3 regions of the Paenibacillus sp. FSL P2-0173 genome follow, and region 2 is predicted to be linked to each of the others. Evidence: riboswitches for the same ligand, from Rfam matches in the RefSeq annotation. Region 2 holds a riboswitch; each other region holds the start of a gene.
The links. A riboswitch is a leader RNA that binds a small molecule or an ion and turns the genes downstream of it on or off. The one in region 2 is predicted to bind glycine.
Positions count from the first base shown of each region.

Region 1: it holds a riboswitch for glycine, as region 2 does, so the genes downstream of both, gcvT (glycine cleavage system aminomethyltransferase GcvT) here and sdaAB (L-serine ammonia-lyase, iron-sulfur-dependent subunit beta) in region 2, are expected to answer to the same signal.
Region 3: it holds a riboswitch for glycine, as region 2 does, so the genes downstream of both, MKX30_RS08450 (alanine/glycine:cation symporter family protein) here and sdaAB (L-serine ammonia-lyase, iron-sulfur-dependent subunit beta) in region 2, are expected to answer to the same signal.

Region 1 is NZ_JBBOYK010000001.1:1,743,939-1,751,238, reverse strand. It holds gene gcvPB (aminomethyl-transferring glycine dehydrogenase subunit GcvPB) at 1-947, opposite strand, end outside; gene gcvPA (aminomethyl-transferring glycine dehydrogenase subunit GcvPA) at 944-2,299, opposite strand; gene gcvT (glycine cleavage system aminomethyltransferase GcvT) at 2,428-3,528, opposite strand; glycine riboswitch at 3,706-3,804, opposite strand; gene gcvH (glycine cleavage system protein GcvH) at 4,198-4,596, shown strand; gene MKX30_RS07655 (PTS mannitol transporter subunit IICB) at 4,974-6,452, shown strand; gene MKX30_RS07650 (BglG family transcription antiterminator) at 6,519-7,300, shown strand, end outside.
Region 2 is NZ_JBBOYK010000004.1:708,450-715,749, reverse strand. It holds gene MKX30_RS23085 (Ig-like domain-containing protein) at 1-1,394, shown strand, start outside; gene sdaAA (L-serine ammonia-lyase, iron-sulfur-dependent, subunit alpha) at 1,465-2,364, opposite strand; gene sdaAB (L-serine ammonia-lyase, iron-sulfur-dependent subunit beta) at 2,354-3,043, opposite strand; glycine riboswitch at 3,255-3,370, opposite strand; gene MKX30_RS23070 (DUF6359 domain-containing protein) at 3,585-5,174, shown strand; gene MKX30_RS23065 (ABC transporter ATP-binding protein) at 5,500-6,531, shown strand; gene MKX30_RS23060 (ABC transporter ATP-binding protein) at 6,509-7,300, shown strand, end outside.
Region 3 is NZ_JBBOYK010000001.1:1,917,371-1,924,670, reverse strand. It holds gene licT (BglG family transcription antiterminator LicT) at 4-846, opposite strand; gene MKX30_RS08460 (LacI family DNA-binding transcriptional regulator) at 1,080-2,051, opposite strand; gene MKX30_RS08455 (glycoside hydrolase family 1 protein) at 2,265-3,722, shown strand; glycine riboswitch at 3,895-3,971, shown strand; glycine riboswitch at 3,990-4,084, shown strand; gene MKX30_RS08450 (alanine/glycine:cation symporter family protein) at 4,244-5,662, shown strand; gene MKX30_RS08445 (iron-containing alcohol dehydrogenase) at 5,720-6,892, opposite strand; gene MKX30_RS08440 (carbohydrate ABC transporter permease) at 7,044-7,300, opposite strand, start outside.

The DNA.
Region 1 (7,300 bases), on a different contig from region 2:
ACGACAAGCGGCTTGGGCAAATAAGGGATGAGCCGTTGCTTTACGCCGACAGGCCCAGCGCCGGGGCCACCGCCGCCGTGCGGGGTACTCATCGTTTTGTGCAAATTGAGATGCACTACATCGAAGCCCATATCTCCGGGACGGGTAATCCCCATGATGGCGTTGGAGTTTGCCCCGTCATAGTAAACCAGACCACCCGCTTCATGCACGATGGCAGCAATGTCAGTGATTTGCTTCTCGAACAGCCCAAGCGTGTTCGGATTGGTCAGCATGAGCGCCGCGGTGTCGTTGCCTACGGCTTGACGTAACGCATCCAGATCCACCAGCCCCTCAGGGGTGGAGGGAAGGGTGACTGTTTCGAAGCCCGCGACGGTTGCGCTGGCGGGGTTCGTTCCGTGCGAGGAATCCGGCACGAGCACCTTGGTACGTCGCTCACCACGTGCTTCGTGGTATGAGCGAATCATCATCAGCCCGGTCCATTCGCCATGGGCGCCCGCGGCGGGCTGAAGCGTGACGGCATCCATGCCAGTTAACGCAGCCAAATCATTTTGGAGCGTATACAGCAGCTCCATGGCACCCTGGATGCTCTCCTCGGGCTGATATGGATGGATTTTGGCGAAGCCTGTATATCGGGCGACATCCTCATTCACTTTCGGATTGTATTTCATCGTACAGGAGCCGAGCGGATAAAATCCGTTGTCCACGCCGAAATTGCGCCGGGACAAGGCAGTATAATGCCGAATAACGTCTACTTCGTATACCTCGGGTAATGCCGCAGGTTCGCTGCGCAGCGCATAATCTGGCAAAAGCTCTGCCACCGGGCGACGGGGAACGTCGCACTCGGGAAGGGAATAGGCGATGCGACCCGGACGGCTCAATTCAAAAATGAGCGCTTGATCGTGTTCCTTCAACAGCCCTTGTTTCTGATCCTGTCCGGTGTGTGTCATAGCAATCCCCCCAAGGTGTGTACAAATTGGTCAATCTCTTCTTTGGTCCTTTGCTCCGTCACGGCAATCAACATGTGACCAGCAAGTTCCTCATAGTCCCGGCCCAAATCGTAGCCAGCGATAAATCCAGCAGCTAGCAGCTCGGCCTGGAGTTTGCTCATATCCGTACCCTCAGGCAGTCTAAGGGCAAACTCATTAAAGGTTGGTGCGTTAAACGAGGCAGTTATGCCCTTCAAGCTCAGCAATTGCTCTAAAGCATAACGGCTTTTATGCAAATTTAGCTCGGCTACTTCCTTGATCCCCTGTCTACCCATGACAGACAAGTATACAGATGCAGATAAAGCTAGCAACGCTTGGTTGGAGCAAATGTTAGAGGTGGCCTTTTCGCGGCGGATATGCTGTTCCCGCGCTTGCAAGGTCAGCACGAAGCCGCGTTTACCGTTGCGGTCTGTGGTCTGACCCACAATACGGCCGGGGATACGGCGCATATGTGCCTGAGAAACGGCAAAGTATCCACAGGTCGGACCGCCGAGAGAAGAGGAGATGCCAAGTGGCTGCGCGTCTCCTACCACAATATCCGCGCCCTGTTTGCCGGGTGTTTCCAGCAAGCCAAGTGCTAGTGGATTGGCACTGACGACCAAAAGACCTTTGTGCGCATGGATGAGGTCAGCCATCGGCTTCAGGTTTTCCACGGCTCCGAAAAAGTTGGGGCTTTGGACCAAAACAGCCGCGGTCTGTTCCGATACGGCTGCCGCTAGCGCATCAGCATCCGTTACGCCGTCCGAACAGCCGATCTCCACGATGTCCAAATCCAATCCGCGTGCATAGGCTGCCAATACCTGACGTGCCTCCGGATGGACGGACCTTGATACGATAAGCTGTTTACGGCGGGTAGCTGCGGCGGACAGTGAGCCCGCTTCCGCCAGTGCAGTCGCTCCGTCGTACATGCTGGCATTAGCTACAGCCATGCCCGTCAATTCGCAAATATACGACTGAAACTCGAAAATGGCTTGTAGCTCGCCTTGGCTTACTTCCGGCTGATAGGGGGTGTAGGCTGTATAGAATTCCGAGCGTGAAGTGATGTGCTGGATGACGGACGGAATATGATGATCATAAATTCCTGCGCCAAGGAAGCTGGCATGTGTGTCTGTATTGGCGTTGTGTCCGGCCAGCTCGGCCAAGTGGCGGGTTAAGGCTTTCTCATCGAGTCGAGAAGAGAGAGGCAGTTCCCCTTGATATCGAATGGCCTCTGGAATGTCACTGAATAAATCATCAATAGATGATACACCCACCACACGCAGCATTTCGGTTTGATCCTGTTCAGTCATAGGGAGATAACGATGCTGCTTCATAGGTTCTGACTCCTTTCGAAAAGCAAGATTTTAGATCGTAAATTAGCTAATAAAAAAGTGTGTGAGATGAAAAACCCAGAAGTTCATATCTGACATATTTGCTTTATAGAAATAAAAAGAGTTTAAGATCAGCGCGGGCGTTTATAAAAGGGTGCTGCCACCACCTCGGCACGCAGGCGTTTGCCACGAATCTCAACCTCCAACGGTGTGGAGAGGGCGCTAAAACGACTGTCCACCAAGGCGAGGCCCAGATTACGCTTCAAGGTGGGCGACTGAGTCCCCGTTGTGACCTCACCAATGTGTTGTCCTTCTGCGAATACCGGGTAATGGGCGCGTGGGATACCGCGATCAATCATTTCCAGCCCGATCAATTTGCGAGGAATCCCTTGTTCTTTCTGACGTTGCAGTGCTTCTCTACCGATAAAATCTCCTTTATTCAGCTTGACGAAGAAACCTAGACCAGCTTCGAGTGGCGAAATCGTGGCAGATAACTCCTGACCATATAGCGGCAACCGTGCCTCAAAGCGTAGTGTATCCCGAGCACCAAGTCCAGCGGGAATCAGCCCATACGACTCACCGGAACGAAGCAAACCCTCCCATACGGCTGGTGCTTCCGCAGCAGGTATATAAAATTCAAAACCGTCTTCGCCCGTATATCCGGTTCGTGAGACAAGTGCTTTTGCTCCGAACAATGGCACATTCTCATGGAAGCGGAAAGATGCCAGATTCGTAATGTCCGTATCTGCCACGGCTGCGGCAATACGTGCTGCCTCCGGTCCTTGCAACGCTAGCAATGCTATCGCATCAGACACATTCTCCATGTGAACGGATGCAGGCATATGGCGAATTAGCCAATCCCAATCCTTATCGATGTTGGATGCGTTCACAACGAGCATGTAGCGTTCCGGTCCTTTGCAGTAAACAAGTAGGTCGTCTACTACCCCTCCATCGGGGTAACACAGGAGTGAATATTGTGCCTGACCTGGTTCCAACTGGCTGACATCATTCGTGGTCACCCTTTGCAGAAAAGCTTCGGCTTCTTTGCCTTCAACCAAAAATTCGCCCATATGCGATACATCGAATAAACCCGCACGTTGCCGGACGGCCTCATGCTCCTTTTGAATGCCGCTAAACTGAACCGGGAGCTCCCAGCCGCCAAAGTCAATACAACGAACCCCAGACTGCGTCCCGTAGGACGAATATAGCGGTGTTTTTCGCAAATTAGTCATTATTCCACTCCTATCCGGTGTGATCGGCTAAACAAAAAAGACAGGCCGAAAAAAACGTATAGACGGCAGTCTACACTCTTTTTTTCAGCTCTGTCCTTGATACCAGAAAGTTACCCCGGTATGTACCGGGTTTCCCCTTGGGTGATCCGCTCCAATAGCGAATGCTCTCCAGAGATGCGTCCGGCAGAGGTCCTTTTGCCTGAGAGATTCACCTGCAATGCAGGTTTACTCCTTCGGCGCTACCTTCGGGATCAACGGTATATTACCTGGCTTTGCAGATAACAACTTGATCCGATTCGCGTGCACTTATGTCTCACAAGCGGCAACAGCTATGCGAATCTTTTTGGCAGTCTCTCCCTCCGCGTTCATCCGCGTTTGCAGTTGTCGGGGTGTTTCCCAAAGCATTTGCTATAACCCATTAATACGCAAATTCATTCAAAATGTCAATAAAAATGTCATCAAAAACAATAGAAAAAACATTTAATATATAAATAAGGATATGTAAGCGTTTGTTATAAGCTATCATATTTTTATATAGTACGCTATATGAGGTGATATGAAGTATTTTTGTTAGTATTATTGACATGAGTGTTCTTGTTGTCATAATCTTAACCTGTCTAGTACAGTGAGCAAAAGCGATTTTATTCATATGGAAGTGAGGGGAACAGAATGGGTGAAGTAAAGCAGCAACTTTGGTATACAGACGAACATGAGTGGGTTCAGCGGACAGAGAATGGAACGGTACGAATTGGTATTACAGACTTTGCACAGCATCAACTGGGTGATATTGTTTTTGTAGAATTACCTGAGGCGGGAGCAACGATTGAGCAGGGAGCGGAGATCGGTACGATTGAATCGGTGAAGACAGTATCCGACCTTTTTGCTCCGGTGACGGGAACCATACTAAAAGTGAATGAAACGCTGGAAAGTACACCTGAGCTAGTGAATGAATCTCCCTATGAAAAAGGTTGGATGATCGAAGTAGAGATGGATAAAGATGTGGAGGAAGCCTTGGGCAAGCTACTGTCTGCGGATCAGTATGAGCAGTTGATTTCCGATGAGCAATAATGGAGCATTGTAGTATGGAGTAAGAGGGTTATTTGTCTGCTCGATTTTTGTATAAAATAGTCGCTATGATTTGACGTAGCGGCTATTTTTTTGTCTTTTTGCAAACGTAATTACGTGTTTTATTCTGATTTAGAGGGTTGTCCCCATATAAGAATCATACATAATCCAGCACGGTTTTTCGACTAATTTCTATAGCTACAGGTCATATTAAGAAGAATTATGCAGGTATAATACCTTCCCGGATAATTTAAATTTAAATGTTGTCATCAACGTTCATGACGAAAGTACGTTTTCATTTCGTTGATGAAGATAGCGCTGTCATTTAGTATGAATTTTAAGAAAAGGTAGTGATGCTTACCTACAAGGAGGATTTGAATATGAGTACATTGGACGCAAAGCCAAGTTCAAAAGGAGGCACTCGTGTCGCCGTACAGCGTTTTGGCCGTTTTCTTAGCGGTATGGTTATGCCCAATATGGGAGCATTTATTGCGTGGGGGCTGATTACGGCACTCTTTATTCCGACCGGATGGTTCCCGAATGAAGGTTTTGCACAATTGGTTGACCCGATGAAAAATTATTTGTTGCCGTTACTGATCGGTTATACAGGGGGCACGATGATTCACGGACAGCGTGGAGGTGTGATTGGTGCCATTATGACGATGGGTGTCATAGTGGGAGCCGATATCCCGATGTTCCTGGGCGCGATGGTAGCTGGTCCGCTGGCTGCGTGGATATTGAAGAAGTTCGACAAGGCCATTGAAGGCAAAGTCAGATCAGGCTTTGAAATGCTGGTCAATAACTTTTCGGCCGGAATTATCGGTGCCATTCTAGCGCTGCTTGCCCATGTGGCGATTGGCCCGATTGTACAAATGATCAGTCAAGTGTTGTCGGCAGGGGTACAGTTCCTCGTGAACGCAGGGCTATTGCCGCTTGTCAACCTCATTATTGAGCCCGGAAAAGTATTATTTTTAAACAACGCGCTGAATCACGGAGTATTGAGTCCGATTGCGTTAGAGGAAGCTGCAAGAACAGGAAAATCCGTACTGTTTATGCTGGAATCCAACCCTGGGCCGGGGCTCGGTATTTTGCTAGCCTACTGCCTGTTCGGCAAAGGCTCTGCGAAGTCATCGGCTCCTGGAGCGGTCATCATTCATTTTTTCGGCGGGATTCATGAAATTTATTTCCCTTATATTTTGATGAAGCCGATTTTGATTCTTGCTGCTATAGCTGGGGGCGTTGTGGGAACCTTCTGTTTTATGTTGACAGGTGCCGGACTGGTTGCTGCTCCTTCACCGGGCAGCATCATCGCCTATTTTCTAATGACGCCAAAAGGCGGATATTTGCCAATGCTGAGCGGGGTGATCGCTGCTGCGGTCGTATCCTTTGCTGTTGCCGCAGTGTTACTCAAGACTAGTAAGCAAAAAGAAGAGGGGCTGGAGGAAGCTGCATCCCGCCTGAAAGATATGAAAAATCAAAGCAAGAGTGCAAGTGCTAACGCCACTGTAATGGAAGATAATCACGAATCTGAACGTGCTGCTGAGATTGCCGCAGCTCGAACGCTCAAGGATAAATCCGAAGTGAACAAGATCGTCTTTTCCTGTGATGCAGGTATGGGCTCAAGCGCTATGGGCGCCTCGATTTTACGCAAAAAAATGAAGCAGGCGGGTGTAGGCGTAACAGTTACGAATACGGCAATCAGTGAAATTCCACAGGATGCGGATATTGTCATTACGCAAAAAACGTTGACAGACCGGGCTAAAACAGTAGCCCCGAATGCTGAGCACATTTCCATTGACAATTTTCTGAAGAGCCCTGAATACGAAGCGCTGGTTGAACGTCTGAAATCCGATTCTTAATCCCCGTCGTATGCAGTGTACGTCTCCTGCTGGAGGGATGAGCTTGGGAAGGAACGGTATGCGCTTATGAATATTACGAAACGACAACGTGACATCGTGGAATATCTTCTGGAGCAGTCCAAAGAGGTTACAGCCGGGGAAATTGCCACGAAGATCAATGTCAGCACAAGGACGGTTCATCGGGAACTGGGCGCAGTCGAGCATTGGCTGGCTGCTCATGAGGTGAAGCTGGAGAAAAAGTCAGGGATTGGTATCTGTATAGATGCTGACCCAGCTCAGCTTGTATGCCTGCGAAGGCAATTGCTGCATACGAAGTCAGACGAATATTCGGCTGAGGAGAGAAAGATCGTGGTTCTCTGCATGCTGCTGGATACACGGGAGCCGATCAAGCTGCTGGCGCTGGCTTCGGACTTGAAAGTCACGGTAACTACGGTCAGTCATGATCTGGACGAATTGCAAGGCTGGATTGGGGAACGTGGACTCATGCTTGTGCGCAGACGGGGGTACGGGGTCGAGATTACAGGGCGGGAGACAGACAAAAGACGGGCGATTTCCGAGCTGGCTCTCGAATATTTGGATGAATCCGATCTGTTTTCAGCCCGGGAAGAACTTCGTTCTGTAACCCGTGTCGCCGACAAGTTGCTGGAGATGATTGGCAGAGATAACCTGCTGATTGTGGAAAAGGCCCTCTGGCAGCCCCATGAAAAATGGTTGGAAAACATGGTGGAAAGCAAATACATGGAGCTGCTGATTCAAATTTGCGTTTCGCTGGTACGTCTGCGACTCGGGTATGTTATAGATCCTCTTCTCTCGTATTTAAAAACAGATTCAGATGAAAATATCATGCT
Region 2 (7,300 bases):
ATATCACAGATAAAGCTACTTGGACATCAAGCGATGAAAAAATTGCGACTGTGAATAAGGGAACGATTATGGCCATTGGAGCGGGTTCGGCTACGGTGACCGCTAAGTATGGAGATAAGACTGTTTCGATCAAGACAGATGTCGAAACCTCCAGATATTTGGATTTGAGTGAGGACAAGCTGAGCCTGAATGCCAAGGAATCCAAAAAGCTCAAGCTGACCGCAACGTATGTAACAGGTACGGAAGAAGATATCACAAGTAAGGCAGAGTGGAAGTCCAGCAATGAAGATATCGCTTTTGTCAGTGCGGGAGAAGTCACGGGTTATAAAACAGGTGAAGCTACGATCACCGCTTCTTATGGTGGCAAAACAGTTACAGCTACGGTATCCGTAAATGTACCCGGTGATCTGTCTCTGTCCTCCAAAACGGCAACGATTGATATTGATGAGGACTATACTGCAACTTTGACGGCTACTTATGCGGATGGGCGTAAGGAAGATGTAACACAGGATGCAGAATGGGCTTCAAGCGCGGAAGATATTGCTTCTGTGTCCAAAGGAACGATTACGGGTAAATCCGCTGGTAAAGCGGTTATTACAGCGACCTATAATGGCAAAAAACTGACGATTAACGTACAAGTAGGCCTTGTAGACCGTCTGGAAACAGACTCGCGTGTAATTGCGCTTGGTGCTCAGGAAACGAAGCAACTGAAAGTAACAGGAGTTAAGAGTGGCGGTACAAAAACAGATGTAACCAAGGACGCCACCTGGACAACGAGCAATGTAAAAGTGGTTGAAGTTAGCGAAGGTTTGATCAAAGCGAATGGTAGCGGTAAGGCAACGGTGACTGCTTCATATGGCAAGCAAAACATTACGTTTACGGTAGAAGTGGACGTAGCGCAAAAGATTGAAGCGGATGCAATCGCGTTGTCACTTAAATCCGGAGATCAAAAAACCATCGCGATTGTGGTTAAATCGAGTGATGGTAAAGAAAAGGACGTTACGGCCCAAGCTGAATGGAAAACGTCTAATTATAAGGTAGCCACTGTTAAAAAGGGTCAGGTTACTGCGGTTAGCTACGGTAAAGCTAACATTCAGGCGAAGTTTGGCGGGAAGGTAATCAGCGTACCCGTGGATGTTGATACGCTTAAATACCTGCAAACAGACGAAGTTGCTTTGAATTTGAAGGCAGGACAGCTGGCCAAGGTTACGGCTACAGCCACGTATAAGGATGAGTCGGAGAAGGATGTTTCCAAACCGGCTGTCTGGTCCTCGTCCAGAATTGTTGTTGCGACCGTCAAAGACGGTAACATTAAGGCACAGGGCAAGGGCAAAGCAGTAATTACTGTGAAATATGCAGGTAAAATGACGAAGATACAGGTAACCGTTCAGTAAAAAAGAGAGCAAGCATACGTCCAAGGACGACATGCTTGCTCTTTTTTTTAAGGAGGCTACCGCTTATAAATTATGACTTATCCTTCTTGGTCGGTGTGTTGCGTGTAAGTGATTCGGTCAAACGCTTGCCAGTCGGCGTCTGAGCCAAGCCGCCTTTGGCGGTCTCGCGGTGCTTCGACGGCATCGCACTGCCGACTTCAAGCATCACGTCAATGACTTCGTCAGACGGAATAGCGCTGCGCACACCCGCCAAAGCCATATCCGCTGCGGCAAGCGCAGTCACGGCTCCCAGCCCGTTGCGCACGATGCACGGAATCTCCACGAGTCCAGCGACGGGGTCGCAAATCAGGCCGAGTGTGTTCTTAAGAGCGAGGCCCACGGCGTGAACAGCCTGTTCAGGCGTACCACCACGCAGCTCGACCATAGCGCCAGCAGCCATCCCGATAGCTGAACCAATCTCAGCCTGACAGCCTCCCTCCGCGCCAGAAATGAAGGAGTTGTTGGCGATCACGTAGCCAATGGCTCCAGCGGCGAACAGGCCGTTCACCATATGCTCATCATCCCAGCCGAACCGCTCCTGCGCACTGATGAACACACCAGGGATAACCCCACATGAGCCTGCGGTAGGCGTGGCGACAATGCGACCCATGGATGCATTAACCTCCGACACAGAGAGGGCATAAGCCATGGCGAGCGCGGAGGCATCGCCGGAGCAGGTTTCCCCTGACCGCAGATACTCGGCTAGGCGCTTGCCGTCACCGCCCGTCAATCCACTGCGGGATACGGTGTCTTGTGTCTGACCGCGATGAACGGCTTCCTTCATGACTTCATAATAATCAGACATTTGGCGAAAGATTTCTTCCTCCGTTGTATTCGTCTCTTGTACCTGCTCTTGAATCATCAAGCGGCCAATTGTGGTGGATTCTTCAGCGCATAAAGCGCTGATTTCATGCAGATGGCTAAACCGCATCGGATTCAGCTCCTTTTTTCAAATTAATCATCTTAATTTCATACATATGAGGTAAAGAACGCAGTTCCGCAATCAGTTCAGCTGGAGCAGAACTGTCCGTTTCAATGGCGGTGAGTGCTTCACCATCCCGGCCTTTGCGATCTACGTGCATATAGGCAATGTTAATGTGGGCCGCGCCCAGCGCTGAAGTTATCGCGCCCAATGTACCGGGCTTATCCGAGTGGAGAAGCACCAGCGTAGGCAGCTCCCCGGTCAGATTGACCCGGAATTCGTTAAGCTGCTGGACATGGATGCTGCCGCCGCCGATGGAGGAGCCCAACAGTGTGCGCTGATCCTCGCCCTTCCACAGCTCGAAACGGACAGTGTTCGGATGAGGCGCGGGGAGTCCGCTGACGGCGAATTCCACGGCCATCCCGGCTTGCTCTGCCCATTGCTCGGCATCCGGAATCCGGTGATCGTCCGTATCGTAATTAAGCAGCCCTGCGATGAGCGCCAGGTCTGTACCGTGTCCCTTATACGTATCGGCAAAGGAGCCGTACAGTGTCATGCGGGTACGGTCAGGCTGCGCCCCGAGCCAGTGCCGGGCAACGCGTGCGAGCCGCACCGCGCCTGCGGTGTGTGAACTGGAAGGTCCGGTCATGGCCGGACCGATAATAGAAAATACATCTTTGAAACGCATGGTGTGGCCCCCTGTATGTTCTAATACCATACTATATGGTATTTCCGCGTCTTTGCGCGGTTATGACGGTTCCTAATGCTGACGCACAATGTGAGCACAAAAAAGGACAGGATAAGGAAGTTTCCCTTATCTCTGTCCTCGTTACCTGAGAGTTTCGTGCGGTGTTCTTACCGCCTTACCCCTTGGGTGGCTTGCGCTCTCTCCAGAGTTGCGTCAGATGACGATACATGGACCTGAGAGATTATCCGTCAGCCGGGTGCTGACGTCTTGCTCCTTCGGTGCCGCCAGAGTGTAGGCTCCCTGGACAGACTCTCCCGTCATCTTCATTCGCGTATACCGTTCTACATGTCTTCCTTAGCGTAATGTATGCCGTGCTCGGTGTCAATCACAGGTTTAATTTTTACATAAACAGGTGCGTTTCCAATAAAAAAGATTAAAATTTACATAATTATGGATGAAACCAGGAAGGAATTAGAAGATTGGCGGCTAATCTGATAAAGGACAAGTATATTTATGGAAATCATAGGAGGGATATTGACGTATGGTAAAAGGCTTGCGATTCACAGGTTCACGCTTAAAAGGGATGTTGCATCTAGCAGCGATCGTATCACTGCTGATTGGGATCTTCGTTCCATTCGGTCAGGTCAAGGCGGAGGGAGCATTGACAGTAGCCGAAGCACTTCAGCGCCAAAGCAGTGGAGGTACGGTGACGGTGGAAGGTTACATCGTCGGACATGCTACCGGATCGAAAACGGCTAACTTTTCTTCCCCGTTCGCGAATGATTTTAACGTACTGATTGCCGATCAGGCAAATGAACGTAATACGTCTAATCTGTTGGATGTACAGCTGACTTCAGCGTACAGAGGGCAATATGGGCTATCAGGCCATCCTGAGCTGATCGGCAGCAAAATTCGTGTGACGGGTACACTCGGCGCCTACAATAATTTTGGTGGAGTGAAAAGTCCAAGTGCTGTTGAACTGGTGAGCGGAAGCGAGCCGGGGGAACCAGGCGAACCTGGCAACCCGGGTCAACCCGGTACTACACTGCCGGATGGAAAAGGCAAAAAGGTGCTGTTCGATAATACGCACGCACAGACCGCTGGTGCAGCAGATTGGGTCATTGAAGGCGCCTTCTCCGACTTTGCCAATGGACTGCGTAATGTAGGCTTTACGGTAGACCAATTGAATCGTCCCATTCCTTTTACTTATGGAGAGCAGGCTATAACATATGATAAGTTACGCCAATATGATGTGTTCATTATTGGTGAAGCGAATGTTGCCTTTAAGGCATCCGAGCAGGCTGCCCTGCTGCAATACGTGAATAGCGGGGGGAGCGTCTTCTTCATCTCCGATCATTATAATGCGGACCGTAACAAAAACCGTTGGGATTCCTCCGAGGTTATGAATGGTTACCGTCGTGGAGCCTATACTAATCCGGCCAAGGGCATGACTGCAGAAGAAGCTGCATCACCGGCGATGCAAGGATTAACAAGCTCCGATTGGCTGGCGGCCAACTTTGGCGTTCGTTTCCGTTACAATGCGCTGGGTGATGTGAATGCTACCGACATTGTAGCCGCAGATCAATCTTTCGGCATTACCAAGGGTGTGCGCTCGATTGCAATGCATGCAGGATCTACGCTGGCTATTATTGATCCTACCAAGGCTAAAGGCATTGCTTATATCCCTTCAGGCACGAAAAAATGGGGTAATGCGGTAGACCAGGGAGTTTATAACGGCGGGGGCCGTGCGGAAGGACCTTATGCTGCTATTTCCAAGGTAGGTCAAGGCAAGGCAGCGTTCATCGGTGATTCTTCCCCTGTAGAAGATGCTACACCGAAATATGTGCGTGAGGAAAACGGACAGTCGAAGAAGACATATGATGGTTTTAAAGAAGTGGATGATTCCACCTTCCTGGTGCAAACGGTTCAATGGCTTGCATGGAAGCAGGACTACACGAAATTGTCTGATGTGGCAGGTTTGACTCTGGATCAGCCAACGAAGCTTCTACCATTTGAGGAGCCTGCGGCTTCCACAGAACCGCAGCCTGAGCCTTGGTCTGCTCCAGCAGCAGGCTACAAATGGTACGATCCTAGAACGTTCAAGTCTGGCTCCTATGGAGCGGCTTCATAATTATCGCCAGAAGCTCAATGTGAGCTGGTATTAGTTAGTCGTTTGATCCCTGCAGAGGGATCAGGCGACTTTTTTTGTGATGAAAATTAACCTGTGGTTGGTTATTTCATTACATTTTGTGCCAGAAAGGCCGCGCTACTGCTGGATCATTGATTTTTTAAATGATGTTGATAGCATAATCTTAATTGATATATCCATATACTGGTGATAGGATGTATTCAAATTATTCCGACAAAAACGGTATGTAATGTTCATGAGAGGTTTTAAACATCAAACATGGTGAGAATAAGCGGGACAAGACCATGGAGAATGGAGGAAGCGCGCATTGAATACCGGACCCGTGTTGGAAATTAAAGGATTATCCGTATCTTTTCGCATCAAGGATCAATATCACCCCGCAGTCGACCATCTGGATCTGACGGTCAACCCCAATGAAGTGCTGGCTGTAGTCGGAGAATCCGGCTGTGGCAAAAGCGCGCTGGCGCTTTCGATCGCACAACTGCATGACATGGAACGCACTCGTGTAGAGGGAGAGGTCCTTTTTAAAGGCACGGACCTGAACCGTCTTTCTTCAGGGCAAATGAATAAAATCCGCGGAGCGGGCATTGGCATGATCTTTCAGGACCCGCTGACAGCACTCAACCCGTTAATGAGCATTGGTAAGCAGATTGAGGAAAATCTTGATTATCATACGTCACTATCTACGAAGCAAAAAAGGGAACGTGTGCTGGAGCTGCTGGAAAGCGTAGATATACCGAATCCTGTGCGTGTGTATGAGCAGTATCCGCATGAACTGTCAGGAGGGATGCGTCAGCGTGTGATGATCGCGATTGCCATAGCTTGCCGACCTTCTCTTATTATCGCAGATGAACCAACTACTGCGCTCGATGTAACGATCCAATCGCAAATTCTCGACTTGCTCAAACAGCTTCAACAGGAGAGTGGGAGCGGAATTATCTTGATTACGCATGATCTTGGTGTTGTGGCAGAAGTAGCCGACCGTGTGGTGGTCATGTATGCCGGAGAAATCGTGGAGAGCGCTGATGTTTTTGAATTATTCAGGCATCCACAGCATCCGTACACGCGTTCTTTGCTTGCTTCCATGCCGGGATCGCATACCAAGGGGGAATCACTGCATGTCATCGGCGGCATTGTTCCCTCATTACAAGATATCCCCCGCAATAGCTGTCGCTTTGCCCCGCGTATTCCCTGGATTCAGCAGGGAGTGCATGAAGACCATCCCCAACTAAATGAAATTTCCCCTGGACATTGGGTCCGTTGTACATGTTACCAGCATTTTCATTTTGAAGACGAGGCAAAGGGGGAAGCTGCTCATGGCACTACTGGAGTTAAATGATTTGAGGGTCCACTATCCGGTGCGCGGTGGTTTCTTCCAGCGTGTTATCGATCAGGTGAAAGCAGTGGATGGCGTGTCGATCAGCATTGAGGCAGGCCAGACATACGGGCTGGTGGGAGAATCCGGCTGTGGAAAAACGACGACAGGCAGGACGATCATCGGTCTAAATAAGCTGACGAGCGGACGGATTCTTTTTAAGGGAAAGGACCTTGCGGCTCTGAGCCGTAACAACCGTCATCCGCTGCGTAGAGACATTCAGATGATTTTTCAGGACCCCTACTCTTCGCTCAACCCGCGCAAGCGCGTATTGGATGTCATTGCTGAACCGCTGCGAAATTTTGAAAGGCTGAGCAGTGAGGAGGAACGGAGGAAAGTACAGACGTTGCTGGAAAAGGTCGGCTTGAACGCCGATGCAGCCTACAAATATCCGCATGAATTTTCCGGGGGGCAACGGCAACGGATCGGGATCGCGCGTGCGCTGACATTAAACCCCAAGCTGATCATTGCTGATGAGCCGGTGTCGGCGTTGGACGTTTCCGTGCAGGCACAGGTGCTTAATTTTATGAAGGATGTGCAACGGGAATTTAATTTGACGTATTTGTTCATCAGTCATGACTTGGGTATTATCCGCCATATGTGCGACCAAATCGGCATTATGTACCGGGGCCGTCTAGTGGAGCAGGGGAGCGAGCAAGACATTTATGAGCGTCCACAGCATCTGTATACCCAGCGCCTCATTGCAACCATTCCCAATATTGATCCTACAAAA
Region 3 (7,300 bases), on a different contig from region 2:
ATCTTATATGTTATTACGCTCAGTTACCCGATGAATATGGATAGTTAGATATACGTATTCATCCTTGCTTAAATATTGATCGTATGTTTTTTCCAGATACTCATTGATCTTTTGGGCACAAGCAAAAGCTTCGGTATACGTCTGCTTCACCTGGTTGTACAAAAATTCTTCACCACTGTGAATGACTTCTTTGCGAATCACTCGCATCGCAAAATATTGCAAATGTGTCAAAAATCTCGAATAGCTAAAAGAAGACTCATCCAGCACAATTCCGTAATGATACGTAATAATGTTCAATATATGTTGGACAATCTCGGTCATTTTCAGTGTAGATTTCATTTCGTTACCGTCGATCCGTGCATTCACCATATGCAATGCAATAAATCCCGCTTCATCTTCGCCCAATTTTACTCCGAGCGTATTTTCAATTTTTTGGAGAGCATCCAGTCCAACTGCAAATTCTTTTTTGTAAAAGCGTTTAATTTCATACAGCATCGCGTTTTGGAGTGCCAGTCCTTTTTCTTGCCGTTGTATGGCAAAATGAATATGGTCGGTCAATGTTAAATAAATATTATCGCTTAACTCCGTATCCAGCACTTCCGTTGCATGGGTTACGATTTCATTCACGACCTCCAGATGAGACACTGGAATATCGTTCAGCAGTTCAGTTAGTTTAGCCGTGAACTCGTTTTCATTTAACATGAAAATCTTATCTATTTTATCATCATCGACTTGATCGCCAGCCACCTTTTTGAAGGAAATACCTCTTCCCATCACGATGACCTCTTTGCCTTTATCGTTTTTAGTCAATAGGACGTTGTTATTGAGCACCTTCTCAATAATCATTGAAGTTCCCCCTCCCATCCTTTACCAATAAAAAATGCCTAAGCACAATTCAACACTATTGTTAGCAATAGCACTCAATTGAACTCAGGCATTGCCCGCATCACCGGTCACAATCCTTCGATATAGTGCTATTGTAGCACAAAAAAAAGCGATTTCAACATATTTTATTCTGTTTCGACAAAAAATATTTCATATCAAGGCCCTTTTGCCTAATTTGCAAGTAAATCGTTACCTTACGTGGTCGTACGTTCAATGAGGCAGTACTCTAGCGAATGAAGCTCCATTTGGCGTCCAATCAGCTGAGGGGAAAGCATGAAAAAAGCATTTTGTGCTTGAGCCATGATGGGATTTTGAATCGTTGTAATCCCCATCGTATGCGCCAGCTCCGTGTTATCGAATCCGACAATCGCCAGATCTTCCGGTACGTTCAGCCGTTGTCTGCGTGCTTCGCAGAGAATGCCCACTGCTACATAATCGTTAGCACATAAAATAGCCTCTGGGAATTCTTCCCGACGCTGTAACAAATCCCGTACGACCTGTTCGCCATCACGGATATTATAAATAGAAGAGTGATTCCAGTGTTGCAACACTGGCAGATTGTGCTCACTCATGATCTGTTCGTAGGCTCGTTGTCTGCTATGGGTATTGATGCTGCTCGGACGACCAAAAGCATTGGCTATACGAGTATAGCCTTTTTGTATCAAATGTTTTAGCGCTAACATATATCCTTCATACTGATCCATAGCGACGGAGCGAATATCGGTATGCTCCATTCGTTGCCACGAAACGATCGGGCCATATTTGCAATAGGTACTCAAAAAATCAGTGTCATTCACGCAGGAAATGATGACCAGCGCATCGACTCTTTTTCTTTTTAAATCCTCAAAGGCTTGAAGCTCTTTCTTTTTGTCTTCTCCCGAAGTATAAATAATGGTTTGGAATTCATACTGGCCGGCTACTTCCACAAAGCTGTCCAGAAAAGCGAGAACAATTTCATTAATAGTTGAAGTAATGATACCGATCTGAAGCGTCTGACCCTTGGATAGAGAAATGGCATTCCGATTAGGAACATAATCCAATTCCTGCATGATTTTCAAAATCTTAGTTCTTGTTTCGTGACTGACATGGGGTGACTGATTTAATACTCTGGATACCGTAGCTTTGGAAAAGCCCGCCAGTTTTGCAATTTGATCAAGATTCGACATGGTGCTTCTCCTCACATAAGAAAAAAATACTTGACATGAAACGCGTTACAACGATTAGGATGCTTATGAAGGCATTACGTCTATTTTAAAGCATCTGTCAATCCTTTTCAAAGGAAGAACGGTTACCGTTAGGTATTGATTCACATTTGCAGCACTTGATGGGATTACTTGACCAAAGTAAAAATCTTAAATACGGAAAGAGGTTTTTATACCATGACGAAGACGCTAAAAGGATTTCCGAAAAACTTCTTGTGGGGCGGGGCAACCGCAGCCAACCAATTGGAAGGTGCTTTTGACGTAGATGGAAAAGGATTGTCCAGTGCGGACATGGTTGCCTATGTACCCAAAGCAGAGCGCAAGAACGATCATGCTATGGAGATTTCGTCCGAGCGACTCGAAGACATTTTGGCAGGCAAAGTCAATGCCCGTTTTCCAAAACGTGAAGGTGTGGACTTCTTCCACCACTACAAAGAAGATATTGCATTGTTCGCGGAAATGGGCTTTAAGGTATTTCGTATGTCCATCAACTGGTCGCGGATTTTCCCAAATGGCTATGATGCCGAGCCGAATGAAGCGGGACTGCAATTCTACGACAATGTATTTGATGAGCTGCGCAAATATGGTATTGAACCGCTGGTAACATTGTCACATTATGAGACACCGCTGGGTTTGACTCAGAAGTATAATGGTTGGCTGGGTCGTGAAGTTATACAGCACTACGTAAATTATGCCGAAACTGTGTTCACGCGTTATAAGGATAAAGTAAAATACTGGCTGACCTTTAATGAAATCAATGTAATGACCATGAGTCCGTTTACTGGTGGCGGGGTGGTCATTGACCGCGTAGAAAACAAGCAGCAAGCGATATACCAAGCACTGCATCATCAATTTGTAGCTAGTGCACTGGCGACAAAACGAGGACATGAGATCATCCCGGGCTCTCAAATCGGCTGTATGCTGGCTCGTTTGGAAAGCTACCCACATACGTGTAACCCAGAGGATATACTGAAAGCCCAGCATGAAAATCAGATGAACCTGTTCTTTACGGATGTGCATGCCCGTGGGGAATATTCCAACTACATGAATCGTTATTTTGAAGAAAATAATGTTGTTATACACACAGAACCAGGCGATGCCGAAATTTTAAAAAATAACACGGTCGATTATATCTCATTCAGCTACTACATGACCTTGACCGTATCTGCAGGTCCAGAAGGCGAGAAAGCAGCAGGAAACCTGATTGGCGGCGTGAAAAATCCATATTTACAGTCCTCTGACTGGGGATGGCAAATTGATCCGATCGGTCTGCGTGTTACGCTGAACACGTTATATGACCGCTACCAAAAGCCACTGTTCATCGTGGAAAATGGCCTAGGTGCTTATGATAAGGTAGAGGAAGACGGTTCTGTGCATGACACATATCGTATTGATTACTTGCGTCAGCATATTGTTCAAATGAAGGAAGCAATTGCCGACGGTGTTGATCTGCTTGGTTACACCAGCTGGGGTCCTATCGACCTTGTGAGCATGTCTACTTCCGAAATGTCCAAGCGCTACGGATTTATTTACGTTGATCTGGATGATGACGGTAACGGAACGCTCAAACGCTCCAAAAAGGACTCATTTAACTGGTATAAAAATGTGATAGCAACCAATGGTGAAGAATTGTAATTCCAAATTTTCTCGGGCGGGTATAGCAGAGGACATCCTAAGGATGCAATCTGCTGTACCCGCTTTTTTGATAGACATAATAATAATATTTATTTCAGAGGGCTTCACAAACTTTTCACTTGTAATAAGCTGAAAGTTTTCTGTATAATAAATAAAAATTTCATATGTCTGGTTGATGTTTGCGGGAGATGGAACGAAAGTTCCGACCGAAGGGGCAAAACTCTCAGGTGCTTAGGCTGATTACAGCAACAAGCGGGGACCGTAAACGGACAGAACTCTGGAGAGACCCTTAATTGGGCGCCGAAGGTGCACCGCAGAGAACATCTGCTTAAACTCTCAGGCAAAAGGACAGAGACGCGAATAACCTGTGACAGGGGATGCCCTAGGCTTTTTTATAAGCTATTAGAGGCAGAAACCTGCGCAAGATGGTTGTATTTTTTCGTGCCTTTAACCTCTCCAGGAGTCGAATCAGCGGATTTGACTCTTTTTTGTTTTCTAATATGCTGGAGGAGCGGGTTGAAATGAATTTGGTACATGTGTTAGAAGCGATTAGCAGTTGGATATGGGGGGCGCCTCTCATCATTCTTGTCATGGGAACGGGGTTGTGGCTGACCATACGTTTGAAGATGCTGCAGGTATTCCGCCTGCCCCTGGCGATCAAGCTGATCGGTAAGGCCCCGAATGAAGGCAGCGGGGATGTAAGTAGTTTTGCGGCTTTGAGTACAGCGTTGGCGGCTACAGTTGGCACAGGAAGTATTGTCGGCGTAGCGACAGCCATTAAGCTGGGCGGGCCGGGTGCCTTGTTCTGGATGGTCGTTGCAGCCTTTTTTGGGATGGCGACGAAATATGCGGAAGGTGTACTTGCGGTAAAATACCGGGTGAAGGATCGGAATGGGCAATTTTCCGGCGGCCCGATGTATTATATTGAGAAAGGTCTGGGACGCCGTTTTAAACCGCTGGCGATGCTGTTTGCTTTTTCGGGCATGCTGGTAGCGTTGTTCGGGATTGGAACGTTTCCGCAGGTCAAAGCGATTGTATCTTCGACTGAAAATAGTTTTGGCGTTCCGCCCATTGTAACGGCACTGATTATTGCTATCCTTACAGGACTTGTTACTATTGGAGGACTCAAAAGCATTGCCAAGGTATCGACGAAGGTCGTTCCTTTTAAAACAGGCTTGTACGTACTGATCTGTCTCATCGTACTAATTCGGTTTGCTGACCAACTACCTGCCGCAATTGCGCTGGTGCTCCATTCGGCATTTTCAACTACATCTGCAACGGGCGGATTTGCCGGAGCTACGATTATGCTGGCGATGCGAAGTGGGGTAGCCAGAGGTATTTTTGCCAATGAGGCCGGATTGGGAAGCGCACCGATTGCAGCCGCAGCTGCCAAAACCAAATGGCCTGCGGAGCAAGGGCTAATTTCCATGACAGGCGTGTTTATTGATACGATGGTTATTTGTGTGATGACCGGGTTGACGCTACTGGTTAGTGGTGTGTGGAGCGGGCCTACCGATGCGGGCCTGATGACTCAGCAAGCATTTTCCAGCGCATTCCCGCTGGGGGCAGAACTGCTCACAATCATTCTGATTATGTTTGCGTTCACCACCATGCTCGGCTGGAACTATTACGGGGAACGCTGTGTTGAATATTTGCTTGGGGTCAAGTGGATTAAGCCATACCGCTATCTGTTCATCCTACTGGTTGCCGGGGGCGCGTTCATTAAACTGGATGCGATTTGGCTGCTGGCAGATATCTTTAACGCAATGATGGCTTTCCCGAACCTGATTGCCCTGCTCGGCTTATCAGGAATTGTAGTCGCAGAAACCCGAACCTATATGGATTCTCTGAATTCTAGTAAGAAAAAGGGCATTCTTGCAGGTGCCAGTGTAGGGGCAGCTATCCAAGTAGAAGAAAAAGGACAAACGGTTAATTCATAATTTCCAAAAGGGAGTGCCCTCAGTCATCACAGGCTTGAGGACACTCCCTTTTGAATGTTATAACGATGCGTGCAAAATAGCTGAAATATCTTCTTGGTTCAGCTTTTTATAATTACCGAAGCCTCCGTATTCCATTTCACGGGCTGCAATGTTTGCGACTTTTTCCAATTGCTCATCATTAATATTGTAATCGGCCAGGGTGGAAGGGGCACCGAGACTTGTCCAGAATGCACTCAGGCGATCAATCCCCTCCAAAGCAATTTCCTTATCCGTTTTACCAGTGGTATCTAAATCAAACATGCTGAGCATCAGCCGCTTCATGCGTGCAGCATCCTGATCCACCGTATGTCTCATCCAGTTGGGGAACAGGATCGCCAGACCGCCAGCATGAGGAATATCATATACAGCGGATAATGCATGTTCAATCGTATGCGAAGCCCAGTCCCCGAAGTAGCCCATTTGTAGTGTTCCGTTAAGGGCAATCGTTCCGGCATATAAAATCGTTTCACGATGCTCGTAGTTGTGCAAATCCTCCAGCAGCTTAGGTGCAGTTTCGATCACGGTTTGCAACACGGAAAAGCACATACGATCTTGCAACGGTGTATTTTTAACATTGTGAAAATATTGTTCAAACACATGGCTCATCATATCCACCATGCCATATACCGTCTGATCACGTGGCACAGAGAAGGTGTTTTTTGGGTCCAGAATCGAGAATTTCGGATGCGTTACCGCGCTGCCCCATACGTATTTTTCGTTCGTTTCCCAGTTGGTGATAACAGAATCCGGATTCATTTCTGAACCGGTGGCGGCGAGTGTGAGGATGGTGCCGAATGGCAGAGCCTGGGTCGGCATGTGCTTTTTGTTGATAATATCCCACACATCGCCGTCATATTCAGCCCCTGCTGCGATGGCTTTGGTGCAATCAATAACGCTTCCACCGCCTACAGCAAGTAAGAAGTCGATTTTTTCATTTCGGCAAATGTCGATACCCTTCTTAACGGTGGACAAGCGCGGATTCGGTTCTACGCCGGACAATTCATGAATGTTCAGATGTAGCGGTTCTAACGCGTTTAATACCTGGTCATATAGACCATTTCGTTTGACACTTCCGCCTCCATATACCAGCAAAATGTTTTTGCCGTAATTCAGCAGTTCCTGCTGGAGTTCTTCAATTTGATTGTCTCCAAAAATTAATTTGGTGGGGTTATAATATGTGAATTTGTTCATCTGGTAAGTTTCCCTCAGTTCTTCATTGTTCATGTTCAAATCGTAAATCGCTTAACCTGATTGCCTGTTGGATACCTAACTTCATCATGTAAGCTATTTGAAATGACGATTAACTATTATACATGAAATGAATAAGGGAATTCAAGTAAATCTAATCTTTGACCGCTCCGGCGGCAAGATCGGAAATAAACTGGCGGCTAATGAAAAGAAATAAAATAATAAGTGGCAGTACAGCCAGCAGGGTGCCCGCAATGACCATCGCATAATCCGTATTGTAAATCCCGTTCAATTGTGACAGTGCAATCTGGAGCGTGAATTTACGCTCATCCGTTAAGACGATTAGCGGCCATAAATAATCATTCCAGGCTCCTATAAAGGTAAACGCGCCGAGAAAAGCGAACGCAGGAC